DNA from 3 places in the Clostridium sp. 29_15 genome. Region 1 is predicted to be linked to each of the others. Evidence: riboswitches for the same ligand, from Rfam matches in the RefSeq annotation. Region 1 holds a riboswitch; each other region holds the start of a gene.
What was found. A riboswitch is a leader RNA that binds a small molecule or an ion and turns the genes downstream of it on or off. The one in region 1 is predicted to bind lysine.
Positions count from the first base shown of each region.

Region 2: it holds a riboswitch for lysine, as region 1 does, so the genes downstream of both, BHW04_RS11305 (aspartate-semialdehyde dehydrogenase) here and BHW04_RS05620 (Na+/H+ antiporter NhaC family protein) in region 1, are expected to answer to the same signal.
Region 3: it holds a riboswitch for lysine, as region 1 does, so the genes downstream of both, lysA (diaminopimelate decarboxylase) here and BHW04_RS05620 (Na+/H+ antiporter NhaC family protein) in region 1, are expected to answer to the same signal.

Region 1 is NZ_MNRT01000026.1:21,945-31,349, reverse strand. Features, by position in the region: gene ileS (isoleucine--tRNA ligase) at 1-2,273, shown strand, start outside; gene BHW04_RS05645 (LacI family DNA-binding transcriptional regulator) at 2,411-3,409, shown strand; gene BHW04_RS05640 (hypothetical protein) at 3,733-3,918, opposite strand; gene BHW04_RS05635 (nucleoside recognition domain-containing protein) at 4,038-4,613, shown strand; gene BHW04_RS05630 (spore maturation protein) at 4,626-5,150, shown strand; gene BHW04_RS05625 (aminopeptidase P family protein) at 5,240-6,496, shown strand; lysine riboswitch at 6,564-6,739, shown strand; gene BHW04_RS05620 (Na+/H+ antiporter NhaC family protein) at 6,965-8,677, shown strand; gene BHW04_RS05615 (FUSC family protein) at 8,802-9,299, opposite strand.
Region 2 is NZ_MNRT01000042.1:99,194-111,253, forward strand. Features, by position in the region: gene BHW04_RS11250 (TrmH family RNA methyltransferase) at 1-151, opposite strand, end outside; gene BHW04_RS11255 (potassium channel family protein) at 165-836, opposite strand; gene BHW04_RS11260 (TrkH family potassium uptake protein) at 849-2,195, opposite strand; gene rplT (50S ribosomal protein L20) at 2,402-2,761, opposite strand; partial or broken gene rpmI (50S ribosomal protein L35) at 2,789-2,997, opposite strand; gene infC (translation initiation factor IF-3) at 3,019-3,540, opposite strand; gene ytxC (putative sporulation protein YtxC) at 3,765-4,655, opposite strand; gene BHW04_RS11285 (DUF6873 family GME fold protein) at 4,799-5,500, shown strand; gene hslO (Hsp33 family molecular chaperone HslO) at 5,604-6,485, opposite strand; gene BHW04_RS11295 (class I SAM-dependent DNA methyltransferase) at 6,513-7,250, opposite strand; gene BHW04_RS11300 (small, acid-soluble spore protein, alpha/beta type) at 7,375-7,626, opposite strand; lysine riboswitch at 7,794-7,963, shown strand; gene BHW04_RS11305 (aspartate-semialdehyde dehydrogenase) at 8,088-9,071, shown strand; gene dapA (4-hydroxy-tetrahydrodipicolinate synthase) at 9,093-9,971, shown strand; gene dapB (4-hydroxy-tetrahydrodipicolinate reductase) at 9,986-10,738, shown strand; gene BHW04_RS11320 (hypothetical protein) at 10,880-11,044, shown strand; gene BHW04_RS11325 (pyridoxal phosphate-dependent aminotransferase) at 11,084-12,060, opposite strand, start outside.
Region 3 is NZ_MNRT01000024.1:26,985-39,044, forward strand. Features, by position in the region: gene BHW04_RS04945 (calcium-translocating P-type ATPase, PMCA-type) at 1-416, shown strand, start outside; gene BHW04_RS04950 (mechanosensitive ion channel family protein) at 471-1,307, shown strand; gene BHW04_RS04955 (hypothetical protein) at 1,387-1,545, shown strand; gene BHW04_RS04960 (PTS transporter subunit EIIC) at 1,657-3,342, opposite strand; gene sfsA (DNA/RNA nuclease SfsA) at 4,045-4,737, shown strand; gene BHW04_RS04970 (enzyme with TIM-barrel fold) at 4,846-5,520, shown strand; lysine riboswitch at 5,692-5,864, shown strand; gene lysA (diaminopimelate decarboxylase) at 5,998-7,287, shown strand; gene BHW04_RS04980 (DUF3006 domain-containing protein) at 7,512-7,739, shown strand; gene lepB (signal peptidase I) at 7,736-8,281, shown strand; gene ftsH (ATP-dependent zinc metalloprotease FtsH) at 8,310-10,250, shown strand; gene BHW04_RS04995 (HelD family protein) at 10,321-12,060, shown strand, end outside.

The DNA of each region.
Region 1 (9,405 bases):
TACTTGGAACTAAGTATGAACAATTAATGCCATTTGGAAAAGTAGAAGGAAAAGCTTTTGAAGTAATTCATGGTGATTATGTAACATTATCAGATGGTACTGGTGTAGTTCATATTGCACCTGCTTATGGTGAAGATGATAGCTTAGTTGCTAAAGCTAATGGAATTACTTTCATAAACTTAGTTGATAAAGCAGGTAAGTTTGTTGAAGAAGTAACTCCATGGGCTGGTAAGTTTGTCAAGAAATGTGATGAAAGCATTTGTAAATGGCTTGAAGAAAACAACAAGTTATTCAAAGCTGAAAAACACTTACACTCATATCCACATTGTTGGAGATGTGATACACCACTTCTTTACTATCCTAAGGAAAGCTGGTTTGTTGCAATGACAACATTAAGAGATAAGCTTATAGAAAACAATAATAAAATAAACTGGTATCCAGATAACATAAGAACAGGTAGATTTGGTAAGTTCTTAGAAAATGTTATTGATTGGGGTATTTCAAGAGATAGATATTGGGGAACTCCATTACCAATTTGGCAATGTGAATGCGGACATAAAGAATGTATTGGAAGTATTGAAGAGCTAAAGAATAAAGGTATAAATGTTCCAGAAGATATAGAATTACACAAACCATATATAGATGAAGTTCACTTAAACTGTCCAGAATGTGGTAAGGAAATGGAAAGAGTTAAAGAAGTTATTGACTGCTGGTTTGATTCAGGATCAATGCCATTTGCTCAATTACATTATCCATTTGAAAATAAAGAATTATTTGAACAAAATTACCCAGCTCAATTTATTTCAGAAGCTGTTGACCAAACAAGAGGATGGTTCTATACATTACTTGCAATTTCAACGGCTGTATTTGATAGAAATCCATTTGAAAACTGTATAGTTTTAGGTCATGTTCTTGATAAGAAGGGCTTAAAGATGTCTAAGTCTAAAGGTAATGTTGTTGATCCGTTTGAAGTATTAGCTAGTGAAGGTGCAGATGCTACAAGATGGCATTTCTATACTGCAAGTGCTCCATGGCTTCCAACAAGATTCTCTACTGATGATGTATCTGAAGCAGGTAGAAAGTTCTTAAGCACATTATGGAATGTTTACTCATTCTATGTATTATATGCTGATTTAGATAAATTCAACCCAACAGAATATGCTGATTTCGTATCAGATAACGTAATGGATAAGTGGATTATGTCTAAATTAAACACATTAGTTAAAGACGTTGATGCTAAATTAAATTCATATGATATAACTAATGCTGCCTTAGCAATAGAAGATTTCACAGATGAATTATCTAACTGGTATGTAAGAAGAAACAGAGCAAGATACTGGTCTGAAACATTAACAGATGATAAAATTGGTGCTTATGTAACATTATATAGAGTATTAACTACTTTAGTTAAAGTTTCAGCTCCATTTGTTCCATTCATTACAGAAGAAATTTATCAAAATTTAGTAGTTAATTTAGATCCTAAAGCAGAAGAAAGTGTTCACTTATGTTTATGGCCAGAAGTTAATGAAAAGGCAATAGATAAAAACTTAGAAGCTGAAATGGACTTAGCTTATAAGATAGTTAAGCTTGGAAGAAGTGCAAGAAATGGTGCTAACATTAAGAATAGACAGCCATTATCTAAGATGCTTGTTTCAACAGACTCACTTCCTGTATATTATGGAGATATCATAATTGATGAGTTAAATATTAAGGCTGTTGAATTTGGTGCTGACCTTTCAACTCACGTTAACTTTGAAATTAAACCTAACCTTCCTGTATTAGGTAGAGCGTATGGTAAGATGATACCTCAAATAAGAAAAGAAATTGGTGCTAGAAACCAAATGGAATTAGCTCAAACTATCCAAAATGGTGGAGTTGTTACTATCAATGTAGATGGAACTGAAATTGAATTAAATAAAGAAAATTTACTTGTAACAATGCAAGGATTAGAAGGATATGCTTTTGCTGGTGAAGGTTCTATAGGTGTTGTTCTTGATACTCATATTTCAGATGAATTAAGAGAAGAAGGTCATGTTAGAGAAATGATTTCTAAGATTCAAAACATGAGAAAAGAAAGCGGATTCCAAGTAGCAGATAAGATTAAGCTATACGTTTCTGATAATGAAATGTTAATGGACGTTATTAAGAAGTTTGCTGAAACTATTAAGAGAGATACTTTAACAGAAGAAATAATATTTGCAGCAAATAGAGAGTATACTGAAACAACAATAAATGGTGAAAAGCTAAATATGGCTGTGGAAGTTATAAAATAATAAATAATAATAAGTAAGGTAGGGATTAGTTATAATTCCTACCTTTTTTGAAAGAATATAAATATAGGGAATGAAAATGTTACAATTTAATGGTATAATAAATTAATTAAAAATTATGAAAATGGAGTGATGTTGTTATGGCTACATCTATAAAAGATGTTGCAAGGGAAGCGGGAGTTTCAATAGCTACGGTATCAAGAGTTTTAAATGATATAGATGTTGTTAATGAAGACACAAAGAAAAAGGTATTAGATGCAATAAAAAAATTAGGATATAGACCTAATATAGTTGCAAGAAGTCTTAAGACGCAAAAAACTAAGACTATAGGAATACTAGTGCCAGATATATCAAGTGGATTCTATCCTGAAATTGTTAGAGGTGCAGAAGATGTTGCGAATATATATGATTATAATGTAATTTTATGCAACTCTGATTTTGATTCAGATAAAGAAAAAGATTACTTAAGAGTATTAAAAGAAAAAATGGTTGATGGAGTTATTTATATGAGTTCATCATTAGAAGAAGAAACATTGAATATAATAAATGAGTTGGATTTAAAGACAGTTTTAGTTGAAACAAAAGATAATGAAGGAAAACTTCCAAGTGTATATATAGATAATATTGAAGCAACTTATGAAGCAACAAAACACCTTCTTGATAAAGGAATAAAAAATATTGCTTTCATTGGTGTTGATAAAAGTTCTGCAAACGCTTGGGGAGATAGATATATCGGATATAAAAAAGCATTAAATGAAGCTGGAATTACTATAGACGAAGATTTAGTTTATTTTGAAGGCTTAAAAGTTAAGAGTGGATACAGAGCATCAGAAAAATTCTTAGCTTCAGGTAAGAATTTTGATGGAATAATATGTGCATCTGATGAAATTGCCATGGGTGCTATAAATGGATTAAGAGAAAAAGGAGTTAACACTCCAGAAGATGTAAGTGTAATAGGATTTAATGATAATGCTGTTGCATCTTACTTCTATCCAAAATTAACTACAGTTAAACAGCCAAGTTATGATATGGGTTCTGTTGCTATGAGAATACTTATAAAAATATTAAATAATAAGCCATTAGAAGAAGCAGAATTTATTTTAAGTCATGAATTGGTGGAAAGAGAAAGCTGTAAATAAAAAGGAGCCTTGATAGGTTCCTTTTTATTTAATTTTTTTACAAAGAAAGTGATTATAATTTGTATATTATTATAAAATATAAATATTATATTGTAAAATTCCCAGTAATATGATAGAATGAAATCAAAGTTGTTGATAACGTTTACTAAAGTGAGTTGTAAGTGAGTATGCATTCAGCTATGTATAGGTATTATGATTGTTGAGAATTTATTGGGTAAAATTGAGGAAAGAGTGTCAAAACCATTTTAAAAATTTACATTTAGTAACGGATATTAATAAAAAAGGGGCTATAAAAAGTCCCTTTTTTATTATGTATTATTTAATTAAAGAATACCTTCTATCTTTAATAAATTTTCTAATTGTTGTACTTTTTCAGATAAAGCAACAAATTTTTGTTTTAAAACATCTTTTTCTAATGATTCATCATTAATGAAATTCTCTATATCTTCTACAGCTTTTAATGCTGCTTCAATATCTTCTTGTGCTAATTTTAAATTTCCTTCTTTCATTGGTGTATCTCCTTTTTAGGTAAAATATAGAATAAAATATATATTGATATCTTTATGGTATCACTAATAAAAAAGCTATGCAAGGCATATATTTTAATTATCTAAGGGGGGATTTTTAGATGATTAACTACATATGGTTTATTATGATTTTTTTAGGTTTATTGGTGAGTGTTTTATCTGGAAATGGTGAAACTATGTCTAATGATATTATTTCATCCATAGAAAGTACAGTAACATTTGTGGTGGGTCTTACAGGATTAATGTGTTTTTGGTGTGGAGTAATGAAGATAGCAGAAAAAAGTGGATTTACTGAAAAGTTAGCTAAAGTTATGAAGCCTATATTAAAATTGATATTTAAGGATGCAGCTAAAGATGAAAAGGCGTTAGGGGCTATAGTAATGAATATAACAGCAAATATGATGGGTCTTGGAAATGCAGCAACGCCTTTTGGAATAAAGGCTATGGAAGAAATGCAACGCTTAAATAAAGATAAGGAAAAGGCATCTAATGATATGTGTTTATTTTTAGTATTAAATGCAGCTTGTATACAACTTGTACCATCTACTGTTATTTCCATTAGAGCTACTGCGAATTCTAGCAATCCAGGTGTGATTATAATTCCTGCAATAATTTCAACGGCAATGGCATCTATATGTGGAGTGATTTGCTGCAAGGTTTTGCAAAAGTACTTTTAATTTGGAGGTAAAATGTTTAATTATATAACCAAAAGTATTATACCAATAATAGTACTTATAATAATAACTTATGGAATGATAAAAGGTAGGAAAGTATACCAATGGTTTGTTGAAGGTGCTAAGGAAGGGTTAAAGGTTTGTGCCAATATATTTCCATATTTATTAGCAATGATAGTGGCAGTGAATATATTTAGAAGCGCTAAATTATTGGATTTTGTTAATAATTTTATATCGCCTGTAGCAAGTATTATAGGTTTGCCAAAAGAAGTTGTTCCATTAGTACTAATAAAACCTTTATCTGGCAGTGGAGCTATGGGAATTTTTACAGATATATTGAATAATTATGGCGCTGATAGCTTTATTGGTCTTGTAGCATCTGTAATTATGGGGACAACAGAAACAATTTTTTATACTGTAACAGTGTATTTTGGTGCTATAAAAATAAAAAAAGTGCGTCATACTGTATGGGCAGCTGTTATGGCAGATATGATAGCGATAATTATGGCAATTTTAATGGTAAAGTTATTAATATGTTAAATTTCCCAATTGTGTAGAAATATTATAGCCTTTATGTTTTTATTTAGTTATAATGAAAATAAATAATTTCAAAAGAGGAGGATAAATATATGAAAGGACAATTCTATAAGGCAAAAAGACACAAGCTATTAGAAAAAGTTAAGGATAACTCAGTGATAGTTTTATTTGCAGGTAATGCACCAAAGAAAACTGCTGATGAAGCTTATCCATTCACACCAAATAGAAATTTTTATTATTTAACTGGTGTTCAAGAACCAGATCATATTTTATTAATGAGTAAGATAAATGGTAAAGAAAAGAATATTTTATTCATTAAAGATATAGATTTAGAACTAGAAAAATGGATAGGAAAAAGCTTAAGAGAAAATGAAGCTTTAGACATTGCTGGCGTTGATGAAGTTATGTTTAAGAGCACTTTTGAAGATTATTTTCATAGATTAATTTCAATGAAAGAAGAATTCAATTTATATTTAGATTTAGAAAGAGATGCTTTTAATTCAATGAATAGTATTTCACAAATATTTGCTAAGGAAATAGTAAGTAAATATCCTCAAATTTCCGTAAGAAACATATATGCATCTATAGCAGCCTTAAGACTTATTAAAAGTAATGAGGAAATAGAAAATATTAAAGAAGCCATAAAAATCACTATAGCTGGCGTTGAAACATTAATGAAAAATGCACAAGATGGAATGAAGGAATATGAACTTGAAGCATATTTTGATTTTAACTGTAAAAGTAAAGGTGTTAAGGATTTAGCTTTTAACACTATTGCTGCTACAGGAAAAAATGCTACAGTTCTTCATTATGTTGATAATAATGCAGAAATGAAAGATGGAGACTTAATTCTTTTTGATTTAGGTGCACAATATAAATATTATAATGCTGATATTTCTAGAACTTTTCCAGTAAATGGTAAGTTCACAGCAAGACAAAAGGAAGTTTATAATGCGGTATTAAAAGTTAACGAAGAAATAATAAAGACAATTAAACCAGGTATAACAACAGCAGAACTAAATGCTAAGGCAAATGATTTATTAGGAGAGGCTTGTGTAAGTTTAGGTTTATTAGAAGATAAAAAAGATTTTAGAAAGTATTATTTCCATAGTATAGGTCATAGTTTAGGTTTAGATACTCATGATGTAATAATAGATAGAAACTTTACTTTTGAACCTGGTATGGTTTATACAGTGGAACCAGGTCTTTATATACCAGAAGAATCAATTGGTATAAGAATAGAAGATGACATTCTTGTTACAGAAGATGGGTCTATTAACCTAACAAAGGATATGATTAAGACAGTGGAAGAAATAGAAGATTTTATGTCAAGAAATAGAATAAATTAATTAAAGTTAAAAAATTCTATTGCATAATAAAAAAATAATTGTATAATAGAAGTTGAAAAATGAATAACGTAAGGGTAGAGGCGCAATAATTATTAGTATTATTAATGAGGTAAGCACTATGATTTAGTAAGAAAGGAATTGTTGCCGAAGTATACAACTGATGCTTTAAGGTTGTATAGCTGGGGATGCATAAAATATATGTATCACTGTCACAAATTACATTTGTGGTGAGCTATCATTTGAGGAATTTTATGATTATTATAAGCCTTGAGTGTTAACTCAAGGCTTTTTTTTGTTTAAGATAGTTACTCTTAAGTGTATTCATTAAAATATGATAGTGTAAAGTTTTGCATGAAAAAATAGTCTATGGCTAATTTTTAATAATAATTAAAAAATAACGTTAGAATTTAAAAGAAAAGTAGTGTAAAAAAACTTTACACCAACCAAAATATTTTAGGGGGTAAAAATATGGAAAAAAATTTTAAGAAAATTTTTGGTTTAACTATGATGATATTTATGTTATCAACAACATTTGTTTTTGCATCAGAATTTGAACTGACAGTAAGTAATGCTGAGGAATTTGGAATATTTACATTAATACCACCAATAGTTGCAATATTATTAGCATTTATAACTAAAAATGTTGTTATTTCATTATTTATTGGAGTTTTATCAGGTGGATTTATTTTGAATCTAACAGGATTTAATGTATTTGGAGCTTTAACACAAGCATTTTTAGATTTTATTAATAGAGCATTAAATTCATTATCTGATCCATGGAATGCAGGAATCGTAATGCAAGTTCTTGTAATTGGAGGAGTTATTAATTTAGTTGCTAAAATGGGGGGGGCAAAGGCTATTGCTGAAGCTTTAGCAAAGAAAGCAAAAACTGCAAAAAGTGCTCAACTTATAACTTGGTTTTTAGGAATATGCGTATTCTTTGATGATTATGCAAATTCATTAATTGTTGGTCCAATAATGAGACCAGTGGCAGATAAAATGAAAATATCAAGAGAAAGATTAGCATTTATAATTGATGCAACAGCAGCACCAATAGCTGGTCTTGCCATAATATCAACTTGGATTGGTTTAGAAGTAAGCTTAATTTCAGAAGGATTTGAATCAATAGGTGTTGAAGCTAGTGGATTTGGAGTATTCCTTCAAACAATACCTTATAGATTCTATAACATATTAATACTTGCATTTATTGTGATTACAATAATAACTTTAAGGGAATTTGGTCCAATGAGAAAAGCTGAAATATCAGCAAGAAAGTTAAAAGATTTAACTAATGAAGAAATTGCAGTAACTTCTTCTCACATGGATGAATTAGAACCAAAAGAAGGTGTAAAACTAAGTATTTGGAATGCAATTGTACCAATAGGTGCATTAATTATTTCAGCTATAGTTGCTTTTTACTATAGTGGATATTCATCAATAATGGCTGGTGATGATATAGCTATTAAAGCGATAGTAACAAATTCACCATTATCATTTAAAGCAATATTAGAAGTTTTTGCAGCATCAGATGCATCAATTGCATTATTACAATCTGCAATATTTTCTACTGTAGTTGCAATAGTTATGGCAGTATGGAAGAAGATATTTACTATAAGTGAAGCTATAGAAGTATGGATTGATGGAATGAAGGGCCTTATAATAACAGCAGTAATTCTTATATTAGCCTGGTCATTAGGATCTGTAATAAAAGAATTAGGAGCTGCTGAATATTTAGTAGAAGCATTGAATGGTGCTATACCTGCATTTTTATTACCAAGTTTAATATTTATTCTTGGAGCAATAATATCTTTCTCAACAGGTTCAGCATATGGAACAATGAGCATACTTATGCCATTGGCAATTCCATTAGCATATAAAATTAATCCAGAAATGTCATTTGTAATTGTAAGTACAAGTGCTGTATTAACAGGAGCGATATTTGGGGATCACTGTTCTCCAATATCAGATACAACAATACTTTCGTCAATGGGAGCTGGATGTAGTCATATAGATCATGTTAAGACACAAATGTGGTATGCATTATTTGTAGCTGCAATAACTATACTATTTGGATATATTCCAGCAGGATTTGGACTTCCAATATATATAGTATTACCAATGTCTTGTGTAGCATTGTTTATAGGAGTAATGATATTTGGTAAGAAAGTAGAAGAAGAGTAAGCAAGCATAATAAAAAATAGGGCATTAAATATAGGAGCAAATAAAAAAGATTTCTAACAGAATTATTAGGGGCAATTCTGTTGGAAATCTTTTTAAATTAAATATTTTGATATGCACTGTTTAATTATTTATGTGGTGGTGGATTAATAAGTGTATTTACCAATATAGAGATTATTATTCCAAGAATTGTTTCAAAAGATCTATTTAATGCATAATATATTGGATCAGAGTAAGCATGAGCAGTAGTTACTCCAAGGAATGCTATGCATGTGATATTAATTGCACCAGGTCTTTTAATTTTATTACATAGTGATATCATAATAATTATACCAAGACCAATTAACATATAGATTATCAATTTAGAGATATATGTATTTGAAATATGATTTTCTAAAAATCTAAATATTAATAAGAATAATAATCCAGAAAATGCCCCAATTATAGTTCCAACGCCACGATTTATGCCTGTGCGAACAGAATTTGTAACAGTATCACCTAAACAAATAACTGCTGTAAGGCAAGAGAAAAATGGTTCATTAGGAATTAAAAGTAGACATAGAAAAACAGCAAGTCCTGATTTGAAAGTTCTAAGGCCTACTTTAGGTAATTTAAAATAATTCATTGTATACATCCTTTCATGTTATTATTATAACAAATAAAAAACAAAAATATAGAGGTATAAGTATATAAAATTTGACAGTTTTTTTATTTTATAATATCATAAAATT
Region 2 (12,060 bases), on a different contig from region 1:
AGCATTCAATATCTGCACCAGCTTTAAACCCTTCTTCTACCAACCTAAAACCTTCTATAATATATTTCTTTTCTTTAGATCTATTTTTTCTTTCTTTAAGCTTTTTAATATTCTTAAATAAAGAATTTTCTTTACTTTCAATGACTATCAAAGTGCAGCACCTCTTACTTCTGTTTAACAATTATTTCTTCTAAATTACCTAAGTTATTTGTTGGTCCAATAACTACCAGAACATCTTCACTTTCTATAACAGCATTTGCACTTGGTGTTATATCAATTTCCTCACCTTTTTTTATGGCAATAACATTAATTCCATATTTACTTCTTAAATTTAGTTCATTTAAAGTTTTATTGTCCCATACCTTTAGTGGCTTAATTTCTAAAATGCTATAATCAGATGATAATTCTATATAATCCACTATACTGGAAGACACTAAATTATGAGCTACTCTTATACCCATATCTTTTTCTGGAAGCACTACTCTATCAGCACCAATTTTGTATAATACCTTAGCATGAAGTTCACTTTGCCCCTTTGCTATAATGTATTTAATTCCAAGTTCTTTAACTAAAAGTGTAATCATTACGCTCGCTTGTATATTTGAACCAATAGTAATTACTGCAACATCAAAATTTCTAAGTCCTAAGCTTTTTATAGATGTTTCATCTGTTGCATCTAACTGCACAGCATGAGTTACATTTTCTGAAATTTCTCTTACTGCTTCTTCATCTATATCTATAGCTAATACATCATGGCCTAGATCATATAATGTTTTTGCCACAGATTGACCAAATCTACCAAGACCTATAACTACAAATTGTTTTCCACTTGCCATTATTACTTTCTCCTAACCTATTAATATTTTTCCTTCTGGATATTTAATTCCACTTCTAACTTTTTCTTTAGTCAATGATAATACTACAGTTAAAGGTCCTACTCTTCCAATATACATCATCATCATAATTAACACTTTTCCAATGATGCTTAAATTTGGTGTAAGACCAATAGTCAAACCTGCTGTACCAAAAGCAGAAACAGTTTCATATAAAATAGCTGTAAAAGATGCCCCCGCTTCAGTAAATGATAATATTAAACTTACCACTATAACAAGACCTGAGCCTATAAAGAATAAGGTAAATGCTTTATAAACAAGATCTTTTGATATTTTCTTTGAAAAAACCTCTGTATCTTCTCTTCTTTTTATAACACAAATTACTGTTAATATTAATACACCTACAGTTGTTGTTTTTATTCCACCAGCAGTTGATCCAGGTGAACCTCCAATTATCATCAAAATCATTGTTAAAAACTTACCAGCACCAGTCATGCCAGATGTAGATATACTATTAAATCCTGCTGTTCTAGGTGTTACAGCTGAAAAGAAAGAATTTAAAACCTTTTCTCCACCATCCATATATGCTAAGGTTTCAGGATTATTATATTCAAATAAAAGCATTAAAACAGTGCCTCCTATTACCAGGAATCCAGTAACCAGTAGAACTATTTTTGTATGTACTGAAAACCTTCTTATCCTTCTTACATTATATAGTTCTGTCCATACACTAAAACCTAATCCACCTATAATTATAAGTGCTGCTGCTGTTAGTATTACCACAGTATTTGTATTGTGAGTCGTTAAACTCACCCCGCCACCAAAAATATCAAAGCCTGCATTACAAAATGCTGAAATAGAATGAAATATACTATAAAATAACCCTTTACTTAATCCATATTCAGGTATTAATTGTGTGCAAAATATAAGTGCACCAATTAATTGAATTGAAGTGGTGAATAACAGTATATATTTAACCATTTTTACTACTCCTTGAATATTAAAGGTATTCATTGCATTTTGTAAAATCAATCTTTCTCTAAGGGTTATCTTCTTACCAAGTAAAATTGCTATTAAAGTAGTAAAAGACATAAATCCTAATCCACCAATTTCAATCAATATCATAATTACAGTTTTACCAAACAAATTCCAATGAGTTCCTGTATCTACAGTTATTAGTCCTGTTACACATACTGCTGAAGTCGAAGTAAATACAGCATCAATAAAGCTAGTATATTCTCCAGTAGATGATGAAATAGGTAATGATAGCAATATTCCACCTACCAGTATTATTGCTAAAAATCCCAGTGAAAGGATCTGCATTGGATTAAGTTTAGAACCTTTATTTAACCTATACTGCATATATACACCTCTGCTAAACAAAAATTTTAAATACCAAAATAATACTTTACCAAATTATTATACACTATCCTCCTAAAAGTATAAGTATATTTTTTTAATTTATCTAATGAAAACTTTAATTACAAAAAAGCAGCATCTCTCTTAATAAATAAAGATGCTACTTTTTTATATAATAAAAATGCGACATAAGTCGCATTATGTATTAATTAAGCATTTAAGTTTTTCTTAGCTAATTCAACTAATTCAGCAAATGATTTTGGATCATTTATAGCTATTTCAGATAACATCTTTCTGTTGATATCAACACCAGCTAATTTTATTCCATTCATGAATTTTGAATAAGAAAGTCCATTCATTCTTGAAGCAGCATTTATTCTTGCTATCCATAATCTTCTGAAATCTCTCTTCTTTAATCTTCTTCCTACATATGCATTTCTTAAAGCTCTTATTACAGTTTCGTTAGCAGTTTTGAATAATCTGCTCTTTCCACCGTAGTAACCTTTAGCAAGCTTTAATACTTTTTTATGATTCTTACGTGAATTTACCGCTCTTTTAACTCTTGCCATTCTTTAGTCCTCCTAAACCTTCTTAAATTATAGGTATGGTAATAATTTCTTCATTGCTTTTTCTTGAGTAGTTGAAACATAAGCACCTTTTCTTAAGTTTCTCTTTCTCTTAGCGCTTTTCTTAGGCTTTTCTTAGTTAAGATGTGGCTCTTGAAAGCCTTTGCTCTCTTTAACTTTCCTGTACCTGTTTTTCTAAATCTTTTTGCTGCACCTTTGTGAGTTTTCATTTTTGGCATGATAAATATCCTCCTCTCAGATTATGCTTTTTTTGGGGCTAAAACCATAGTCATGTTTCTTCCATCTTGTTTAGCAGGTTTTTCTACTACACAAACATCTTCAAGTTTAGAAACAAAATTATCAAGTATTTTAACACCTAAATGAGATAATGCTGCTTCTCTACCTTTAAATCTTATAGTTATTTTAACTTTATCCCCATCCACTAGGAATTTTCTAGCATTTTTAGCTTTAATAGCAATATCATTTTCCTCAATTGTGATTCCACATCTGATTTCTTTAATTACTGTTACTTTTTGCTTCTTTTTTGCTTCTTTTTCCTTTTTTGCTTGCTCATAAATATATTTACCTAAATCCATTATTTTACATACTGGTGGTTTTGCATTTGGCGAGATCATAACTAAATCTAATTCACTCTCATCTGCCATTCTTTGAGCTTCTTTTGTTTGAAGTATTCCCAATTGATTACCTTCTGCATCAATAACTCTTACTTCCTTTTCTTTTATACTTTCGTTACAAGTAAAATTTTTACTGATATCGTTCACCTCCGATAAAATGTACCAATGAAAAAAGCATTTTTATATAATAAATGGATGACATTACTGCCATCCATTATTATCAAACTAAATCTAGACATAATAATATATTACTAGATACAAATTTCATACGTATTACCTTACTAAGCTTTGCCGTAAGGTGAGAAACGGCAGTTCCTTCTTAACATTTTAAATTCTATCATGCTATCTTTTAGTTGTCAATTATTAATTTTTTAAATTTTCAACTTACTTGCCAAGCACTTACTACAGCCATTACAAAAAGTTACCCTCTCACCGAATACATTTTTAATAGTATCAATAAACTCTAAGTTTAAGGCTTTGTCTTTATTATGAATTACTACTTCTTTTGGTGCATTTGTAATAAGACCACTAATAATTATATCTTCTACATTAGCTTCCGTATCAATCTTACATTCATATATTTCCTTGACAAACTCTTCAAAAACATCATTATCAAGGCCATCTTTTAATACATATCCCCCATCACTTTGTATATATATATCAATCTTTTCTATTTTACTTTCCTGAATATCTACAAAATATTTTAATAATTTTATAAACTCTTTGTATTCCTTTTCAATCATATAATCTTCAACTATTTTATCAATGATACACTCAATATCTTCCCTAAGCTCTTTCATTCTAAAGGTTATAAAACCTTTAATATTTATAACTTCATTTTCCTCTAAGCATTCCTTTATCTTTTCAATTATACAATTTATCTTATTAATGCAATAAAACATTTTTTCATCGGTAACTTTTTCTTCATTTTGTAATACCCTAACTATTTTTTCTTCCACTTCCATAACCTCATTTTGCTTCAAGAAAAAATAGTTTTCCATTAAATAATTAAACAATTCTTTTTTTCTATATTCCTTAACCACTACCGAATACAAAATATTACTTATATATAAATAAATAGTGTTTCTAATCCTATCATTATAACTTTCATTATTACATATTATCTTAATTATATTAGAGCTTCCCTCTCCGCTTTCAACAATTCCCATTGTTATATTCTTCTTTTTTAATAACTGTCGTAACTCTTGTAACTCTTTTACAAAATCTAAGTCATTATTGTGTACTAACTTCATTACCAGCATGGATTTCACTCCTTCCTTAATAATAGTATGTATTAAAAAGTTTTCTATATTCAACATTTATAAATAGTAACTGTTTAAATTTATTGATTTTTAGATAAATTTTGTTTATTTTATATATATTATAAATAAAAGGAGTTAATTTAATGATTTGTTTTGTTGATTATAAAACTACAGATGAAGAATGTAATAATTTAAACAAGCTAGGGCTTAAAATAATTAAAATTCCTCAATCTAAAGCTTTGTATAATGCAATTGATGGCCATGTAGATATACAAATAAATATTCTTCATAAAGAAAATAGATTAATCTTAATAAATAAGCATATGCCTGATGAGTTTAAAAAACAACTGGAAGAAAATAATATAAAATATATTGAAAGTTCTAGCACCCTTGGCCATAAATACCCTGAAAATATATCTATAAACGCACTAAATAGCAAGGAGTATTTCATACATAACCTAAAGTATTCTGATGATGCTTTTAAAAAATATATTACTCACAAAAAAATTATTAATGTAAAGCAAGGCTATACAAAGTGTTCCATTCTTCCCTTGCGAGAAAAAGTTTTAATTACTAATGATCCTGGAATATATAAGACTCTTTCAAATGATGATTTTCATGTTCTTTTATTGCCTTATGGAGATATTATCTTAGAAGGTTTTGAATATGGATTTATAGGTGGTGTTGGAGGAATGATTTCTCACGATAAATTAGCACTATTTGGAGACTTAAATCATTATTCTTATGGCAAAGAAGTGTTAAATTTTCTTAATAATCACAATATCACACCTATTTACTTAAAAAGCGGAAAGCTTACTGATAGAGGAAGTCTCTTTGTTTTATAATCTATAATATAGTACGTATATCCCTAACATTTGTTGCATAAAATACTTAAAACATCTTTCTTAAAAAATAATGAAAAAGGCTACAATATAGCAGCCTTTTTCATTATTTAATCTTAGTTAATAACTCTCCAATTTGTTCCTTAGTAAATACATATTTAGTATTACAGAAGTGGCATTTGATTTCTTCATCCTTACCTTCTTCATATATCTCTTTTAAATCTTTTTCACCAATTGATATTAATGCTTTTTCCACTCTTTCTCTTGAACAATTACATTTAAATTCAGGCTTAGTTTCTTTTAATATCTTTAATCCCATATCATCAAATAAATAGTTTAAGATATCTTCTATAGTCTTTCCTTCACTTAACATTTCAGTTAAAGTAGGAATTTCTTCCAATCTAAATGTTACTATATCTGCAATATGTTCTTCAGCACCTGGTAGCATTTGAATTATTAATCCACCTGCAACCTTTATTGAATAATCAGTATCTACTAATACACCTAAAGATACTGCTGATGGAGTTTGTTCTGATACAGTATAATAATATGCTAAATCTTCTGCAATTTCTCCTGAGAATATTGGAACTTGGCCTACATATGGATCTTTCATTCCTAAATCTTTTATGATTATAAGGTTACCATTTTTGCCTACATATCCACCTACATCGAGCTTACCTTTTTCGTTTAATGGTCTATCTCCATAAGGATTTCCAATAAATCCTTTAACAACAGCATTTTCATGAGCTGTTACAGTAATTCCTTCTGCTTCTCCACCACCATTAATTCTTAATGTCATAATTTCTTTATCAGATTTTAAAGTAGTACCTAATAATGCTCCTGCAGTAATCATTCTTCCAAGTGCTGCAGCTGCTACTGGTGTACATTCATGAATTTCTCTTACTTTTTCTACTAAATTTGTAGTTGTTCCTGCTATTATTCTAACAGTTCCATCCATAGCTACCGCATTAATAATCTTATCTTCCATCTATACTTCCTCCTAAATTTAATATAGTTATATTTTTTTAACTACATATACTATTCTTTCACTACTTGCTTGAACCTTATTATTACTATATCCATCAAACTTATTTATTATCTCTAATCCACAATTTGATAGAGCACTTTCAAGCTCTTCTTCCCTATATGCTCTTTCAAAATGCTCCTCTTCAAATCTTTCATAAAGTTCTCCTTGCTTTACAAAGAAGGTAAGAAACATTGAAACCATATCATCTTCAAAAACATTTTCCCATATGTAGAAAACATCTTCTTCACTATATGTATAAATATTGTTACCTAATATTTCTGATAACTTATAATATGAATTAACATCAAAAATAAAAATCCCGTCATCTTTTAAATGCTCTTTAACAGAACTGAAATATTTTTTCAAATCATCTTCGTCAGTAATATAATTTGTAGAATCTAAAACTGATGTAATTAAATCGAACTTCCTATTTAGCTGCATTTCAGTCATATCTTGACAAATTATCCTACCTTTAATTCTATTTTCCTTAAATTTATTAAAAGCTTCTCTCAGCATATCTTCAGATAAATCTACGGCATATACATCTTTAAAATACTTTGCTAGTCTTACAGTAACATTTCCAGTACCACAAGCAACATCAAGATAATCTTTGTATTCAATATTATATTCATTGCATATTTCAATTATTCTGCTAATCATATTGTCATAATTAATATCTTCATTGATTAAATCATCATAAATTTTAGCAAATTCTCCATAAGCCATACTATTCCCCCTTGCTATAAATTTTACAGCTACTTAAAAATTAATGTAGAAGAAATATTTCTTCTACATTAATCTATAATTTCTAAGAATTATAATATATGTATTCCACTAATTAGTCAATCCATTATTTTCTTCCTAGTATCTCATCATTAGTTGGAATTTTTAGTTCTTTTTTTCTACGGGTCATAATACCTCCTATTCTTCCTGTTTCTTCAGCTGTGAGTCCTCCCCATCCATATTGATCAACTTTTTCTTTTAATCCTAATTCGTCAGCAATTTCATATTTGATTTTTTCTCTTAAAAGTTCTTGTGCTGTAAGCTCTTTATTAGTTTTAATTTTAGATTTTATAATTTTTTTTAGCGGTGTCTTGCTCATAACTATTCCCCCTACAAAGTAATATATGTATTTTCTCCATAAAAATATAAAATATTCAAAGATTAAATTACATTTTTATACATATATTGTATTATATATATTTATTTCAATTTTAATCTTGCATTGTTTATAAATAACATATATAATCAAACTAATCTAATAAATAATTGCAAGATAGAGGCGCGATACTTATCAGTACTATTAAAGAGCTAAGCACAATGATTTAATGGGAAAGGATTTATCGCCGAAGTAAATAGCCTATGCTTTACAGCTATTTACTGGGGGTTCATATAATATATGTATTCCTGTCACATTTTTGTGGAGAGCTATCATTTAAAGAAATCTAATAAATATTTATATAAAATATAAAAAAATTAGAAGCTTTGAGTGATTTTGCTCAAAGCTTCTAATTTTTTATTATTAATACGCTAATAAGCGTTTAAATTTAAGGGGGAATTTACATGTATAATGTAGCAGTTGTTGGTGCAACAGGTAATGTTGGAAGAAAATTTTTAGAAATTCTTGAACAAAGAAATTTTCCAATAAATGAGTTATATCTTTTTGCTTCAAAACGTTCAGCTGGAAAATATCTAAAGTTCAGAGATAAAGAATATATAGTAAATGAAACTTCTGAAGAAAATATAAAAGATAAAAAAATAGATTTGGCATTATTTTCAGCTGGCAGAGATGCAAGTTTAAAATTTGCACCAATCTTTGTAAGGTATGGTGCAACAGTAATTGATAATTCCAGTGCATGGAGAATGGCTAAAGATGTTCCTTTAGTAGTTCCTGAAGTAAATCCGGAAGACATTAAATGGAACAATGGTATAATTGCCAATCCAAATTGTTCTACTATTCAAGCTATGCTACCTTTAAAAGCATTAAAAGATGCCTACGGTATTAAAAGAGTCGTTTATTCAACTTATCAAGCGGTATCTGGTGCAGGTATGCAAGGTATTGCTGATTTAAAAGATGGATTAAAAGGAGTAGAACCTAAAAAATTCCCTTACCCTATTGCAGAAAATTGTCTTCCTCATATTGATGTATTTTTAGATAATGGATATACAAAAGAAGAAATAAAGATGATTAACGAAACTAAAAAGATTCTTCATGATGATTCCATAAGGATTACAGCTACTGCCGTAAGAGTTCCAGTACTAAACTGTCATGCCGAAAGCATAAATATAGAATTAGAAAAACCATATGAACTTGACGATGTAGTTAAACTTTTAGAATCAACTAAAGGCATAGTGGTATATGATGATACTAAAGAACTTAAATACCCTACACAACTTCAAGTTTCAGGAAAAGATGAAATTTATGTTGGAAGAATAAGACGAGATTTCAGCATTGATAACGGATTAAATATATGGGTTGTAGGGGATAACATAAGAAAAGGTGCTGCTCTTAATGCAATACAAATTGCAGAAGAAATAATTAAATAATTATTTTATACGGAGGTTAATATGACAGTTTTTAAAGGTTCTGGTGTTGCTATAATAACACCTTTCAATGAAAATGGAATAGACTTTCCTAAGTTTAAAGAACTAATTGAATGGCAGATTGCTGAAGGTACTGATGCAATAATAGTTTGTGGTACTACCGGTGAAGCTACAACAATGAGTGAATCTGAAAGAAAAGATGCTATCCAATTTGTTATAAATACTGTAAATAGACGAATACCTGTAATTGCAGGAACTGGTTCAAATAATACAGCTGCTTCAATTGAAATGAGTAAGTTTGCAGAATCTGTTGGTGTAGATGGACTTCTTGTTATAACTCCTTATTATAATAAAACAAATAAAAAAGGATTATTTAAACACTTTGAAGCTATTAACAATGCTGTAAACACACCAATAATCCTTTATAATGTTCCTTCAAGAACGAATATGAATATCACACCTGAAGCTTTACTAGAATTATCTGAACTTTCCAATATGACAGCTGTAAAAGAAGCCAGTGGCAATATAAGCCAAATTGCAAAGATAAAAGCTTTATGTGGTGATAAATTAGATATTTATTCTGGTAATGATGATCAAGTTACTGCAATTCTAGCACTAGGTGGTATTGGAGTTATATCTGTACTAGCAAATATAGTTCCTAAAGCTGTTCATGAAATGGTAATGTCATATTTAACTGGTGATATTAACAAATCTTTAGCTTTGCAGTTAAAATATCTCAAACTAACAAATGATTTATTTATGGAGACAAATCCTATACCAGTAAAAACTGCTCTTAACTTGATGGGAAAAGAAGTTGGAGAATTAAGATTGCCTCTTTATGAAATGGACGAAAAAAATAAAACAATATTATGCAGTACTTTAAAAAATTACGGCTTAATATAGAATGGAGTTTTTAAATGGTTAAAATTTTATTAAGTGGATGTTCCGGAAAAATGGGAAATGTAATACAAAATGTTATAAGCGAATTTCCATCTTTAAAAATAGTTGCTGGAATTGATAAATTTCCTAAAGAATCTGAGTTTAAAATTTTTAAAAATACTGAAGACGTAAATATTCATTACGATGTTCTTCTTGATTTTTCTAGAGCTGATGCTTTAAAAGACTTACTAGCTTTAACAACTAGTACAAAAAAGCCTTTAGTATTATGTTCCACTGGTTACACTGATGAAGATTTAAAGTTAATTGAAGATTCTAGTAAAACTCTTCCAATTTTTAAATCTGCCAATATGTCATTAGGTATTAATTTAATAAATTCTTTACTAAGGAAAATTTCACCTCTACTATATCAAAATTATGATATAGAAATAATTGAAAAACACCATAACCAAAAAGTGGACTCACCAAGTGGAACTGCTCTACTACTGGCTGACACCATCAAGGAATCTATTTCTGATGATACCTACTATGTTCATGGAAGAAATGGAGAAAAGAAACGTGAAAAAGCAGAAATAGGAATACACGCTGTTAGAGGGGGTTCAATTGTTGGAGACCATGAAATCATCTTTGCTGGATCTGGTGAAGTAATAGAACTAAGTCACAAAGCAATTTCCAGAGAAGTATTTGCCGTCGGTGCTTTAAAAGCTTGTTCATTTATGGCTAATGTAACTAAAGCAGGCTTATATAACATGGATGATGTATTAGGCTTATAGATATTATTAAAAATACACAATTTTAATTTAATATTCTTATTGTATATGTTTAATTTATAAATACCTAGTTTAGTATTAATGTATCTTTATTGGTTATACTATTTTCTGAAGGAATTGATTAGACTTATAGGAGGTTTTATTATGACAAAAGATAGCCAACCTGATAACAAAAAGGCCCGTATGGAAAAATGTAATTATCAGACTCCAATAACTGAAGAAGGTTTAAACCACAATCCAAATAGAAAGCATAAATCAGTAAAGAGACAAGGTGTATCAAGCGATAATTTTAATCCTGCTGGTAATTAATTAATAAGCGCTGCAAATGAATTTGTGCAGCGCTTATTATCATATTTTGTTAATGAACTTTTTTAATCCCAAAAGAGCTTTTTTTAGCTCTTCCATTGAATAACAATATGATATTCTAATATATCCTTCGCCACCTATTCCAAAAGAACTCCCTGGCACACAAGCAATCTTTTCTTCATTTAATAGCTTTAAACAAAACTCTTCTGAAGACATATTAAATTTTTTAATAGACGGGAATACATAAAATGCACCTTTAGGCTCATTTACTTCAAGTCCCATATTTCTGAGTTCAGAAATTACATAATCCTTTCTTTCTCTAAGGACATTTCTCATATTCTCTACATCATCTAACCCATTTCTAAGACCTTCTAAGGCGGCCCATTGACATATAGATGTTGCACAAGATACATTATATTGATGTACCTTCATTATTTCATCCATCAATTGCTTTTGAGCTGCAAAATATCCAACTCTTAGCCCTGTCATAGAAAACATCTTAGAAAATCCACTTATATATATCACCTTATCTAATATTTCCTTTTCTTCAGCAACACTATAGTATTCTTCATATATAAGTGATTCATATATTTCATCAGTAACAACAAAAATATTATTATTAGCAATAATTTTAATAAGTTCATCTTTTTCCTCTTTTGTTAATATTGTTCCTAAAGGATTAGAAGGAAGTGATAAGACTAGAACCTTTATTTGATTTTCTTTAATAAGCGCTTTTAAATTTTCAATATTAATTGAAAAATCATCATTCAAACCATAACTTACAACATTTCCACCTAATATATTAACAATGTTTTCATATGCCGGATATGCTGGAGTTGGAATAAGCACATTATCGCCTTCATTTATAAGTGCTGTCAAAATAGTAAAAATAGCTTCACTACCTCCTACAGTAATACATATCTCATCTGCTGAATAATCAATACCTCTCTTCATTAAATATTGGCTTATTTCTTTTCTTAGTGGTAATATTCCAGCATTTTCTGTATACACTGTCTTAT
Region 3 (12,060 bases), on a different contig from region 1:
AACCACCTAGAGATATTAATGAAGGGATATTACAAGGAGGTACTAGTAGTGTTATTTTAATAAGAGGAATAATAATAAGTATTGTTGTTATTATTGCACAATACTTAGGTAATAAAACTTCACCTATACTAGGTGCAGCTATGGCATTTTCAACTATTACATTAAGCAGAATATTTCAAACTTTACCAGCAAGATCAGATAATATTTCTGTTTTTAATATTGGTGTAGCAAAGAATAAATATGTTTTAGGAGCAATAGGTATATGTCTTTTATTATATTTAATAGTACTGTTTCCAGGATTAAGAGCAATATTTTCAATACCAAATTACTTTGGGGTTATGGAATTTGCTATATGTATATTACTTGCTTTAATATCAACAGTATTGATGGAGTTGGTAAAAATATTTAAAAAATAATATTTAAGATGATATAATATAAAATGTCTTATAGAATAAGGATGGAGGGCAAAAATGAAAGATATTGTATCGTTAGAAAGGATGTTAGAAAAACTATATGAATGGGTAATTACTAGAGGGGTAAATATGTTTTTTGGAGTTATATTTCTCTCCATAGGATGGAAGGTTATTAATAAAACATTAAAAAGAATTAGAAGGATACTGGAAAGTAAAAATGCAGATCCAACAATTACTAGATTTCTTGATAATGTAATGAATGTTACCTTAAAAACAGTGCTTATTATAATAATACTTCAATACATTGGAGTGAACTTAACTGGGCTTACTACTATAGTAGCATCAGCAGGAGTAGCTCTCAGTCTTGCTTTAAAAGGAAGTTTAGCAAATTTGGCTGGAGGAGTTATCATTCTTGTAGCTAGACCTTTTAATGTAGGAGATTTTATAGAGACAACAGAGCATTCAGGTGTTGTTGAAAAAATAAGCATATTTTATACATATTTAGTTACCTTTGATAATAAGCAAATATTAATTCCTAATGGAATTTTAACAGATAGTAGTATAGTAAACTATTCTTCAAAAGAAATAAGAAGAGTAGATCTTACTTTTAGTGTATCTTATGAAGAAGATGTAATTAGAGTAAAAAATGTACTTATAAATATATTGAAAAATAATGAATTAGTACTGGAAGAACCAGAATTTTTTGTTGGAATATCAATGCATGGTGATAGTGCTATAAACTTTATTGTTAAAGCATGGTGTAAAACAGAAGATTATTGGACTGTATATTATGATCTTCTTGAAACAGTAAAAATTAAGTTTGATGAAGAGGGAATATCAATACCATATCCTCAAATGGATCTGCATGTAAAGAAAAATATAATTATAGATTAATATGTATGAGCCTTAAGTAACTTTCCTAAGTAACTGAGAATAAATTAATAATATAGGAAAGGATATAAGGTGATTTAATATGGATAAGGGAATTAATATTCGTAGTGTACTATTGGTGAAAAAAGCTGTTAAAATATTAGACTACTTAGGAACTAAATACGATATTGAGAAGTTAAAAAAGAGACCAGATATATGTAAAGAAATAATCAATAAATTCAAAGATGAATATATGGTATAAATAAAAGGTATAAAAAAGAGGCTGTCACATTAAATGACAGCCTTATATTGTTGAGTGAGTTTGTTATTTACATGAGTTGTTGACAATTTTGTTTTGGTAAAATATCTTGGATTACTCTCCAAGGATTGAGTTTATTTCGTTCTTGTATCCGTCTGCTTTTGCTCCGAAAATAGCTTGAATTCCGTTCCCTACTTCTACAACGCCAGCAGCACCTAATGTTTTAAGTTCATCTTTTTGAACTTTAGCTTTATCTTTTACTTCTACTCTTAATCTAGTGATACAAGCATCAACACTTACTATGTTTTCAGCTCCACCTAAAGCAGCTAATACAGCAGGTGCTTTTTCAGCTATTTCACCTTTTCCAGAAGTGGCAGCAGGTTGTTCATTGGCATTTCCATTTTTAGCTTGGAAATCAGCCTTTGTGAATAACTTAGTTTCACCTTCATTTTCATCTCTACCTGGTGTCTTTAAGTTAAACTTAGTAATTAAGAAGTAGAATAAGAAGTAGTAAACTACTGCATAAGCTAAACCTACTAAGATAACGAATAACCAGTTAGTTTTAACACCAGCACCAGCAGGTAATAAACCAAATAAAGCAAAGTCAATTACACCACCAGAGAATGTCATACCAATGAATACTTTAAGCATTCCCATAATCATATAAGATAAACCAGCAAGTACACAGTGAACTGCATATAAAGCAGGTGCTACGAATAAGAATGTAAATTCTAATGGTTCAGTTATACCAGTTAAGAATGAAGTAACAGCAGCTGAAACTAATAATGAACCTACAATCTTCTTTTTGCTTGGAGCAGCAGCTCTATACATTGCAAATGCAGCAGCAGGTAAACCAAACATCATGAATGGGAATTTACCAGCCATGAAAGCAGTTGTACTGTTTACGATAGTACCCATAGTTGATGCAGAAGCTCCAACTAATGCTCCCATATTAGATAATTGTACAAAGTATGCAGTGTTAGCACCAGCAATTGTAGTAAATGTTCCAACAGAACCATTTAGAAGAACTTGACCTTCAACAAATGAACTATACCAGAATGGTGTATAGAATACGTGGTGTAATCCAAATGGAATTAAAGCTCTTTCAATTAATCCATAGAAGAATACTCCGATAGAACCAGATGTTCTAACTAAGTTAGCAATTACTCCAATACCGTCTTGTACTAAAGGCCAAGCAAAGGCAAGTACTGCTCCTACAAGTGCCATAACTAAAGATGTTATGATTGGAACAAATCTAGATCCAGAGAAGAACCCAAGTACTGGAGGCATTTGAATTGTATGGAATCTATTGTGTAATGCAGCTGTAACCAAACCAGTAATAATACCACCAAACACTGACATATTTAATGTGAATATTCCTAAGTTAGTTGTGATATAAGTACCATATTCTCTAACGTTATCAGGTGTTAATACTCCAAGTTGAGTAACACCTAAAGCAAGTAATGAAGAAATTGTTTGATTCATTACTAGGAATCCAAATACAGCAGCTAAAGCAGCAGTGCCTTTATCTTTTTTTGCAAGACCTACAGCAACTCCAACTGCAAATAGTATTGGTAAGTTACCAAAAATAATATTTCCAATATCATTCATTACTGTTAATACAGCATTAACAGCAGGAATAGATATAAAAGTAAGTAATGGCTGATAAATAGCAGGAGCGTTTTCTAACCCTGCAATTCCTAATAATGCACCACCAACACCAAGTAATATACCTGCAATTGGAAGAGCAGCTATTGGAAGCATTACAGCCTTACCAATTCTTTGTAAAAATTGTAGCATAATATTAATCCTCCTAAACCTATTTTTAATTCTTAAGTTATAAGTTATATTTACATAGCGTAAAATTTCTCTGAAGCTGGCCAGCTTTCATAAAGAAAGTTAAACAAAAAAGGCTTAAATATCTATAAATTATATAATTCCACCAAGGTAAAGGAATTATTACAATTCACACATATTTAAGCCTTGCCTGCATAACCAGTAACACGCTAAAGTATTTAATTTACTTTTAAATAGTATCATAAAAATGTTTACATGTAAAGTTTTGTTTTTAAAATTATAGAAAAATTTTTATATTTTAAAAATTGTGACAATATTAGTTGTATATAATAATATGAAAAAGTAAAAAATAACAATTTAACTTATCCACAGAATGTGGATAAGTTAAATTGGATTATAAGTGTAAAGAAAAAAAGTTGACACAATATATTAGGTGTTGCAAAATAGATTAAACAATATAATGGGGTTTGGATAAAAAAGTAAATAATTTATACAGTAAAAAAATCCCAAAAATAGTTAATAACAAAGTTATCAACAAAATTAACATGCCTGTGGATAAATTCTGTGGATAACTGTGAAAAATGTGAATTATTTAAGTGAAAATGAGCTGAAACAAATATATACTGTGGATAACTTTTGAAATAGTATAAAAAAAGTTAAGATATGAATTATAAAATATAGAATAAAAGAAAAGAGGATAAAAAAATGATATATGAGAAAAGAATAGTAAAAGCACAATTTATTAATAGGCCCAATAGATTTTATTCAAATGTTAAATTAGATGGAAAAGAAATAAAAGTTCATGTACCAAATACAGGAAGATGCAAGGAGCTTTTAATACCGGGATGTACAGTATATTTAAGAGAAGAAAATAATCCAGCAAGGAAGACTTCCTATGATTTAATTGCCGTTGAAAAAGGTGATATATTGGTGAGTATTGACTCACATATTCCTAATAAGGTTGTGGAAGAGGCTCTTCAAAAAGAAAAAATAGAAAAGTTAAAGGGATATAAAAATATTTTAAGAGAAAAAATGTTTGAAAAAAGTAGATTTGATTTTAAACTGTCAAATGATGAAAGTGATGAATATTATTTAGAAATAAAAGGAGTGACTTTAGAAGAAGATGGATATGCTAGATTCCCTGATGCACCTACAGAAAGAGGAGCACGCCATTTAATGGAATTAATTGAAGCTAAAAGAAGGGGATATGGAGCAGGAGTATTATTTTTAATTCAGTTGGAGAATGTTTATAAGTTTTCACCGAATGATGAAAGAGATTCTAAATTTGGTGAAGCTTTGAGAGCTGCTAAGGCTGCTGGAGTAGATATATTTGCTTATAATTGTCTAGTTACAGAAGAAAGTATTGAAATTAATCAAGAAGTTGAAATAATACTATAGAAATTTATTTTCTTTATGATATAATTTTTACTTAATAATAAATGTAATAATATTTTTATAGTCAAGATTTTTTATAAGAATATATAAATTTATAATAGGAGTATGCTTATGGAAATTAAAAGAAAGAAGAATGTACCAGAAATAAAAGGTATATTAAGAAGTAATGTTATTGAAGTACCATCATGTATTAGAGATTGCTCTGGAATAAAGATATTTGGTAAGAGATTAAAGTCATTTTTATTCACCACAGATGTAGCCTTGATAAGAAATACTAATGCTGATGCAATAATAGCAGTATATCCGTTTACTCCACAGCCTTTAATAACAGAAGCGTTAGTAATGGCTGCAGATGTACCTATATTTTGTGGAGTTGGAGGTGGAATTACTCAAGGTAAGAGAGTAGTTAATCTTGGATTAGATGCAGAGTTTAAAGGTGCAATGGGAGTTGTAGTTAATGCCCCAACAAGTAATGAAATAGTTGAAAACCTTAGAGAGACTATAGATATACCAATAATAGTTACAGTGGTGTCAAAAGATGAGGACATAAAGGCTAGAATTGAATCAGGAGCAACTATATTAAATGTTTCTGGTGGTAAGGATACGGCAGATATTGTAAGAAAGATTAAATCTGAATATCCAGCTTTTCCTGTATTAGCAACAGGTGGACCTACAGAAGAGACAATAAGGGCAACCATAGAAGCAGGAGCAAATGCTATAACTTATACACCACCATACAATGGAGAAATAATGAGTGCACTTATGGACAGATATAGAGATAAATAAAAAATGAAAAATTGTGGATAGAACTCCATAGGAGTTTCAACATTAAATTTCATTCCTAACATCCTTATTTACAAAATATTGGTATAATGGTATCATTTATTAAAAGTTGTAATATAGTAATTTATATAAAAAATAAATTAAGAATAAAATAAAGCTAAATTGAATAAAATATTACCTGGTAGAGGTGCTGTTTATAATAAGTAAGAAAAGGGAGCTTTTTTTGCATGGTATGGATTTTTTCTGAAAGGTATGATAGCCGAAGGAATAAGGGACGCAAAGACTTATTTCTGGGTATGTATAAAATATATGCATAACTGTCACAGTAGTGGAGCGCTACAGGGTTTAAATGAAATTATGAAATAAGTTTTAAAAGAAAATTTCATATATCATATATAATCTTAAAAAAGTGAACTACCATCATAGAATTTCTATGATGGTTTTTTTATAATTTATTAGAGGATATTAGGAGTTGGGGATATGAAGTTATTTGGAACAATGGAAATAAGGGAAAATGAACTATTTATAGGTGGAGTTAGCACTACAAATCTAGTAAAAAAATATAAATCACCGTTATATGTTATGGATGAGCAGCTATTAAGAGATATATGCAGAAATTATTATAAATGTTTTAAATGTAATGAAGATAATAGGGTAGCCTTTGCAGGAAAAGCATTCTTAACCTTAGAAATGTGTAGGCTTATTCATGAAGAGGGGCTTAATTTGGATGTAGTTTCAGGCGGAGAACTATATACAGCTTATATGGCAGGTTTTCCAATGGAAAAGGTATATTTTCATGGAAATAATAAAACATTAGATGAAATTAAGTTAGGAGTAGAAAAAAGAGTTGGTAGATTTATTGTTGATAATCTAGAAGAAATGGAAATGATAAATGAAATAGCAGCAAAGTATGGAGTGATACAAGATATTTATTTAAGGCTTACGCCAGGGATTGAAGCTCATACTCACCAGTATATACAGACAGGGCAAATAGATTCAAAATTTGGATTTGCTCCTGTGGGAAATACTATAATGGAAGCGGTAAAACATGCTTTATCTTTAGATAATTTAAGATTAACAGGACTTCATTGTCATATAGGTTCACAAATATTTGAGATAAAGCCATATGAAGATGCAGCTGAAATTATGTTAAATTATATTGATGAAATTAAAAGAGAAACAGGTCATGAAATTAGAGAGTTAGATTTAGGTGGTGGCTTTGGTGTATATTATACAGAAACTGATAAACCAAGAAGTATAGAAGAATATTGTAGTGCTATCTTGAATAAGGTTAATGAAATTTGTGAAAGATTAGGATTAGTTAAGCCAATACTTACCATTGAACCAGGTAGATCTATTGTGGGGAATGCAGGTACCACTTTATACACCATTGGAGCTATAAAAGAAATAAAAAATGTAAGGAAATATGTTTCTGTAGATGGTGGAATGACTGATAATATAAGACCAGCTTTATATGAAGCAAAATATGATATGTCTATAGTTGATAAATTAAATGAGCCAGCTGATGAAAAAGTAACTATAGCAGGCAAATGCTGTGAATCAGGTGATATATTAATGAAGGATATATACATTCAAAAACCTGAAAGAGGAGATATATTAGCTGTCTTTACCACTGGTGCATATGGCTTCTCAATGTTTAGTAATTATAACAAAAATGTAAGACCGGCAGTGGTATTTGTTGGTGATGGTAAGGAGAAAGTAGTATCTAAAAGACAAGACTATAAAGATTTACTAGGGTTAGAAATATAGAATAATGGTAAAAATTAAGGTGAGATGAATTATCATAAATTCTTCTCGCCTTTTAATATATAAATTTTTAATGAATGTTTTATATATTGTAATAAAATTGACATATTGCTGTAGTATAATGTAATGGTAAAATTAGATTAAATAATAGAAATATGATATACTTATGTTTCAAGTAGATTGAGAGGGAGGAAGTTCTGGCAAAATTTTGCTAAAAACATTAAGTTATGAAGGAAAGTCATTTTATAGTCGATAGAATAGAAGGTAGGTCGTTAGTATTACAAAATCGTAATGCAGAAATAATAATAATAGATAAGACAAATGTTGAGGATGAGGTAAGTGAAGGAGATATATTAGTTAAAATTAGTAAGAACAGATATATTGTAAATAGAGAAGAGACCGATAAGAGAAAGACTAAAATTGATAATTTGATGAAAGGCATGTGGGAAGATTGAAGGAAAGTAATAAAGAAGTTAAAAATCAAAAGACAGGATTCTTTTACGAATGGGTAGTACCAATTGTAATTGCGATTATATTGGCTTTTTTAATAAATAAATTTGTTATTTATAAGGTAAAGATACCTTCAGAATCAATGGTTCCAACATTGAATGTTAATGATAGGCTATTTGTTACAAGAGTATATAATCCAGAAAAGCTTAAGAGAGGCGACATTATTGTATTTAGTTATGATCAAGAAGGCGAAGAAATCAAGATGATAAAGAGGCTTATAGGATTACCAGGAGATGTTGTGCAAATAGTAAATGGAGTAGTATCTGTTAATGGAGAGGTACTTGAAGAAGACTATATTGGAGCTGAAGATACTTTTAATGGTACATATACCGTGCCAGAAGGGAAATACTTCTTCTTAGGAGATAATAGGAAATGGTCTAAAGATTCAAGATATTGGCCTGTAACACCTTTTGTTGATGCAAATGATATAGAAGGAAAAGCAGTAATAAAAGTTTATCCATTTAGTGATTTTGGATTAATTGAATAAGGATATAGACAGATAGGAGATGATTTAAATGGAAGAAAACAAAAATAATCTTAATGGACCACAAAAAAAGAATAATAATAAAAAATATTTAATTATATACGTAATTGTGGCATTTATGTTTATATACTCTTTTAACTATGCAAAGAATATGTTGACAACACAAGAAATATCATATAATAAGTTTATGCAACTTGTAGAAAATGGTGAAATTTCAGAAGTTAGAACTAAAGGTGATTCACTTGTAATAACACCTAAAGAAGGAAGCTCAGAAAGTGGAAAAATGCTTTATACAGGTGAAGTTAATGACCCTTCTTTAGTTGAAACATTAAAAAATAATAATGTTCAATATTATGGAAGAATAACAGAACAACAATCAATGATAATGGAGCTATTACTTTATTATATAGGACCAATATTGTTAACATTCTTACTATTTAAATTATTATTTAAAAAAATGGGTGGAAAATTCGGTGCTGGCCCAATAAACATGGGAAAAAGCAATGCAAAGATGTATGTTGAAACAGATGTAAAAGTTACTTTTGATGATGTTGCAGGGCAAGATGAAGCAAAAGAAAGTTTAACAGAAATAATAGATTTCTTAAATAATCCAGAAAAATATGCAAGCATAGGTGCTAAATTACCTAAAGGTGCATTATTAGTTGGGCCTCCAGGTACAGGTAAAACTCTTATAGCTAAAGCTGTTGCTGGAGAAGCAAAGGTGCCATTCTTCTCAATGTCAGGTTCAAATTTTGTTGAAATGTTTGTAGGTATGGGTGCTGCTAAGGTTAGAGATTTATTTAAAGAAGCAGAAAAGAATGCTCCATGTATTATTTTCATAGATGAAATAGACTCAATAGGTAAAAGTAGAGATAACCAAATGCAATCTAACGATGAAAGAGAGCAGACTTTAAATCAGTTATTAACTGAAATGGATGGATTTGATGCAACAAAAGGAATAGTAATCCTAGGAGCAACAAATAGACCTGAAATACTAGATAAGGCATTACTTAGACCTGGTCGATTTGATAGAAGAGTTATTGTAGATAGACCTGACCTTATTGGTAGAAAAGCTATTTTAAAAGTTCATAGTAAGGATGTTAAATTAGCTGATGATGTTGATTTAGATTCAATTGCTAAAGGTACACCAGGTGCAGTAGGGGCAGATCTTGCTAATATGATAAATGAAGCAGCCATTAGAGCAGTTAAACATGGTAGAGATGAAGTAATTCAAGAGGACTTAGAAGAAGCTGTGGAAGTAATTATAGCTGGTAAAGAAAAGAAAGATAGAATCCTTTCTAAACAAGAAAGAAAAATTGTTGCATTCCATGAAGTTGGTCATGCTCTTGTAGCAGGATTATTAGAAGGTACTGATCCAGTGCATAAGATTACGATAGTTCCAAGAACTATGGGAGCTTTAGGATATACAATGCAACTACCAGAAGAAGAAAAATATCTTGTTTCTAAAGAAGAAATGTTAAATCAAATTACTGTAATGCTTGGTGGAAGAGCTGCAGAAGAAGTTGTTTTTAACATGGTATCTACAGGAGCTTCAAATGATATTGAAAGAGCGACTCAATCAGCAAGAAGTATGGTAACTGTATATGGTATGACAGAAAGATTTGATATGATGGCTTTAGAATCTATTCAAAATAGATATTTAGATGGTAGAGCAGTAAGAAACTGTAGTGAAGCAACTTCAACTTTAGTTGATGAAGAAATCTTAAAGATAATAAGACAATGTCATAATAAGGCTATTGAATTATTAACTGAAAATAGAGATCTTTTAGATGAAATATCAGAATATCTTTTAGAAAAAGAAACTATTTTTGGTACAGATTTTGAAAAATTTATTTATAAAAAGTATCCTGAACTTAAGAAGATTAAAGAAAAGGAAAAAGAAGAAAATAAATTAGATTTAGAAAAAGAAGAAAATGAAGTAGCTAGTACAATTGATATGATAATTGAATAGCATATATATTTAAGGAGTTAGGATAAGTATATCTTAACTCCTTAAGTTACTATTGTAAGGAGGTATTACTTTGGATAAATATCAATTTCTAAAGGAAGAAGAAAGATTAGATTATACTTTACAAACGTTAAATGAGGAAGTTTTAAACTACATAGAAAAAAGAAAAGAGATAGCTAATTACATATTAGATTATAGAAAAAACTTTATAGAGGAACATAAAGATGATGAAGATGCTTTGATGGAGTATTTTGATCATGAAAGATATGTTAAGGAAGAATATTATAAGCAAATTGATAAAAAGCTAATGGAGCTTACTAAGCTTAAGAAAACTCCATACTTTGGAAAGGTAATTTTCAGTGATGAAGATGATTGTCAAGAAGAAATATATGTAGGAAGATATGGGCTTACTAAAGACGCTACTTTTGAAAGTATAATAATAGATTGGAGAGCTCCAATAGCTTCATTATTTTATAAAGGGTCATTAGGGCCAGCCACATATAAGACACCAGATGGAGAACTATCAGCTGACATATTAGCTAGAAGACAGTTTGTTATTAAAAAGGGGTCTCTACAGGGATATTTTGATTCAGAAGTTGATGTTAAAGATGATATTCTTCAAATGATTCTTTCTTCTAACTCAGGAGAAAAGTTAAAAGATATAGTAATGACAATCCAACAAGAACAAGATGATATCATTAGAGAAGAGAGAATGAAGCTTGTAGTGGTAAATGGAGTTGCTGGTTCAGGAAAAACTACCATAGCCCTTCATAGAGTTGCGTATCTTCTATATAACTACAGACAACAATTAGGTAATAAGGTATTAGTTTTAGGTCCTAATGATATATTTGTTGATTATATTAGTGAAATACTTCCTACTTTAGGTGAAAGTGATGTGGCTGAAGAGACTTTTGCTGGTTTTGCCATGAAAGAAATAGGCTTAACTGAAAATGTCCTTGATTTTACAGCTTATTTAGAAGAAGTATTAAAAGGAAATGAAGAAGTAGTAAAAGAAATCAGGTATAAATCAAGTGAAGAATTCATTAAGTTCCTTGATAAAAAATGTATGGAGTTTGAAAATGAATACTTTAACCTACAAGCACTTAATGCCTTTGATGAAGAAATAGTATCATTAAATGAAGTAGAAGAATTATTTGAAAAACACTATAAATATATGCCTTTATTTAGAAGAAGTCAAAAAGTTAAGAGAGTTCTTATATCAAAATTAAAAGATAAGAGAGATGAAAAGGTAAGAGAAATAAATGCTGAATTTAAAGCTAAGCTTGAAGTAATGTCAGATGATGAAAAGAATATTGAGCAAAATAATTTAGAATTTAAAAGACGTAATGACATCAGAGATGTTGTAAGAGAAGTGATGAATGTAAAAGCAGATCTAGAGAATTGGATAGATAATGAAAGTATAGTTGATATTTATAAGAAGTTTATGAACATAGATATGTTATCATACTTAGATCTTCCAGCAATACTATACTTAATGATTAAGCTTGATGGAAAGAAATCTAAGGCAGAAATCAGACATATAGTTATTGATGAAGCTCAAGATTATAGCATGCTTCAATTCTTAGTGCTGCAAGGATTAACTGGTTGTAGAAGCTATACTATTGTAGGTGATGTTAACCAAAGACTTGTAAAGATTGATGAAGTACCTGCCATGTTAAGATTAGAAGATATTTATGGAAAATTTGTTAAGAGATTTGATTTAAATAAGAGTTACAGGTCAACACAACAAATTATGGAATATGCAAGTAAATTATTAGATGAAAATGCTATAGTTCCATTTGTAAGAAAAGGT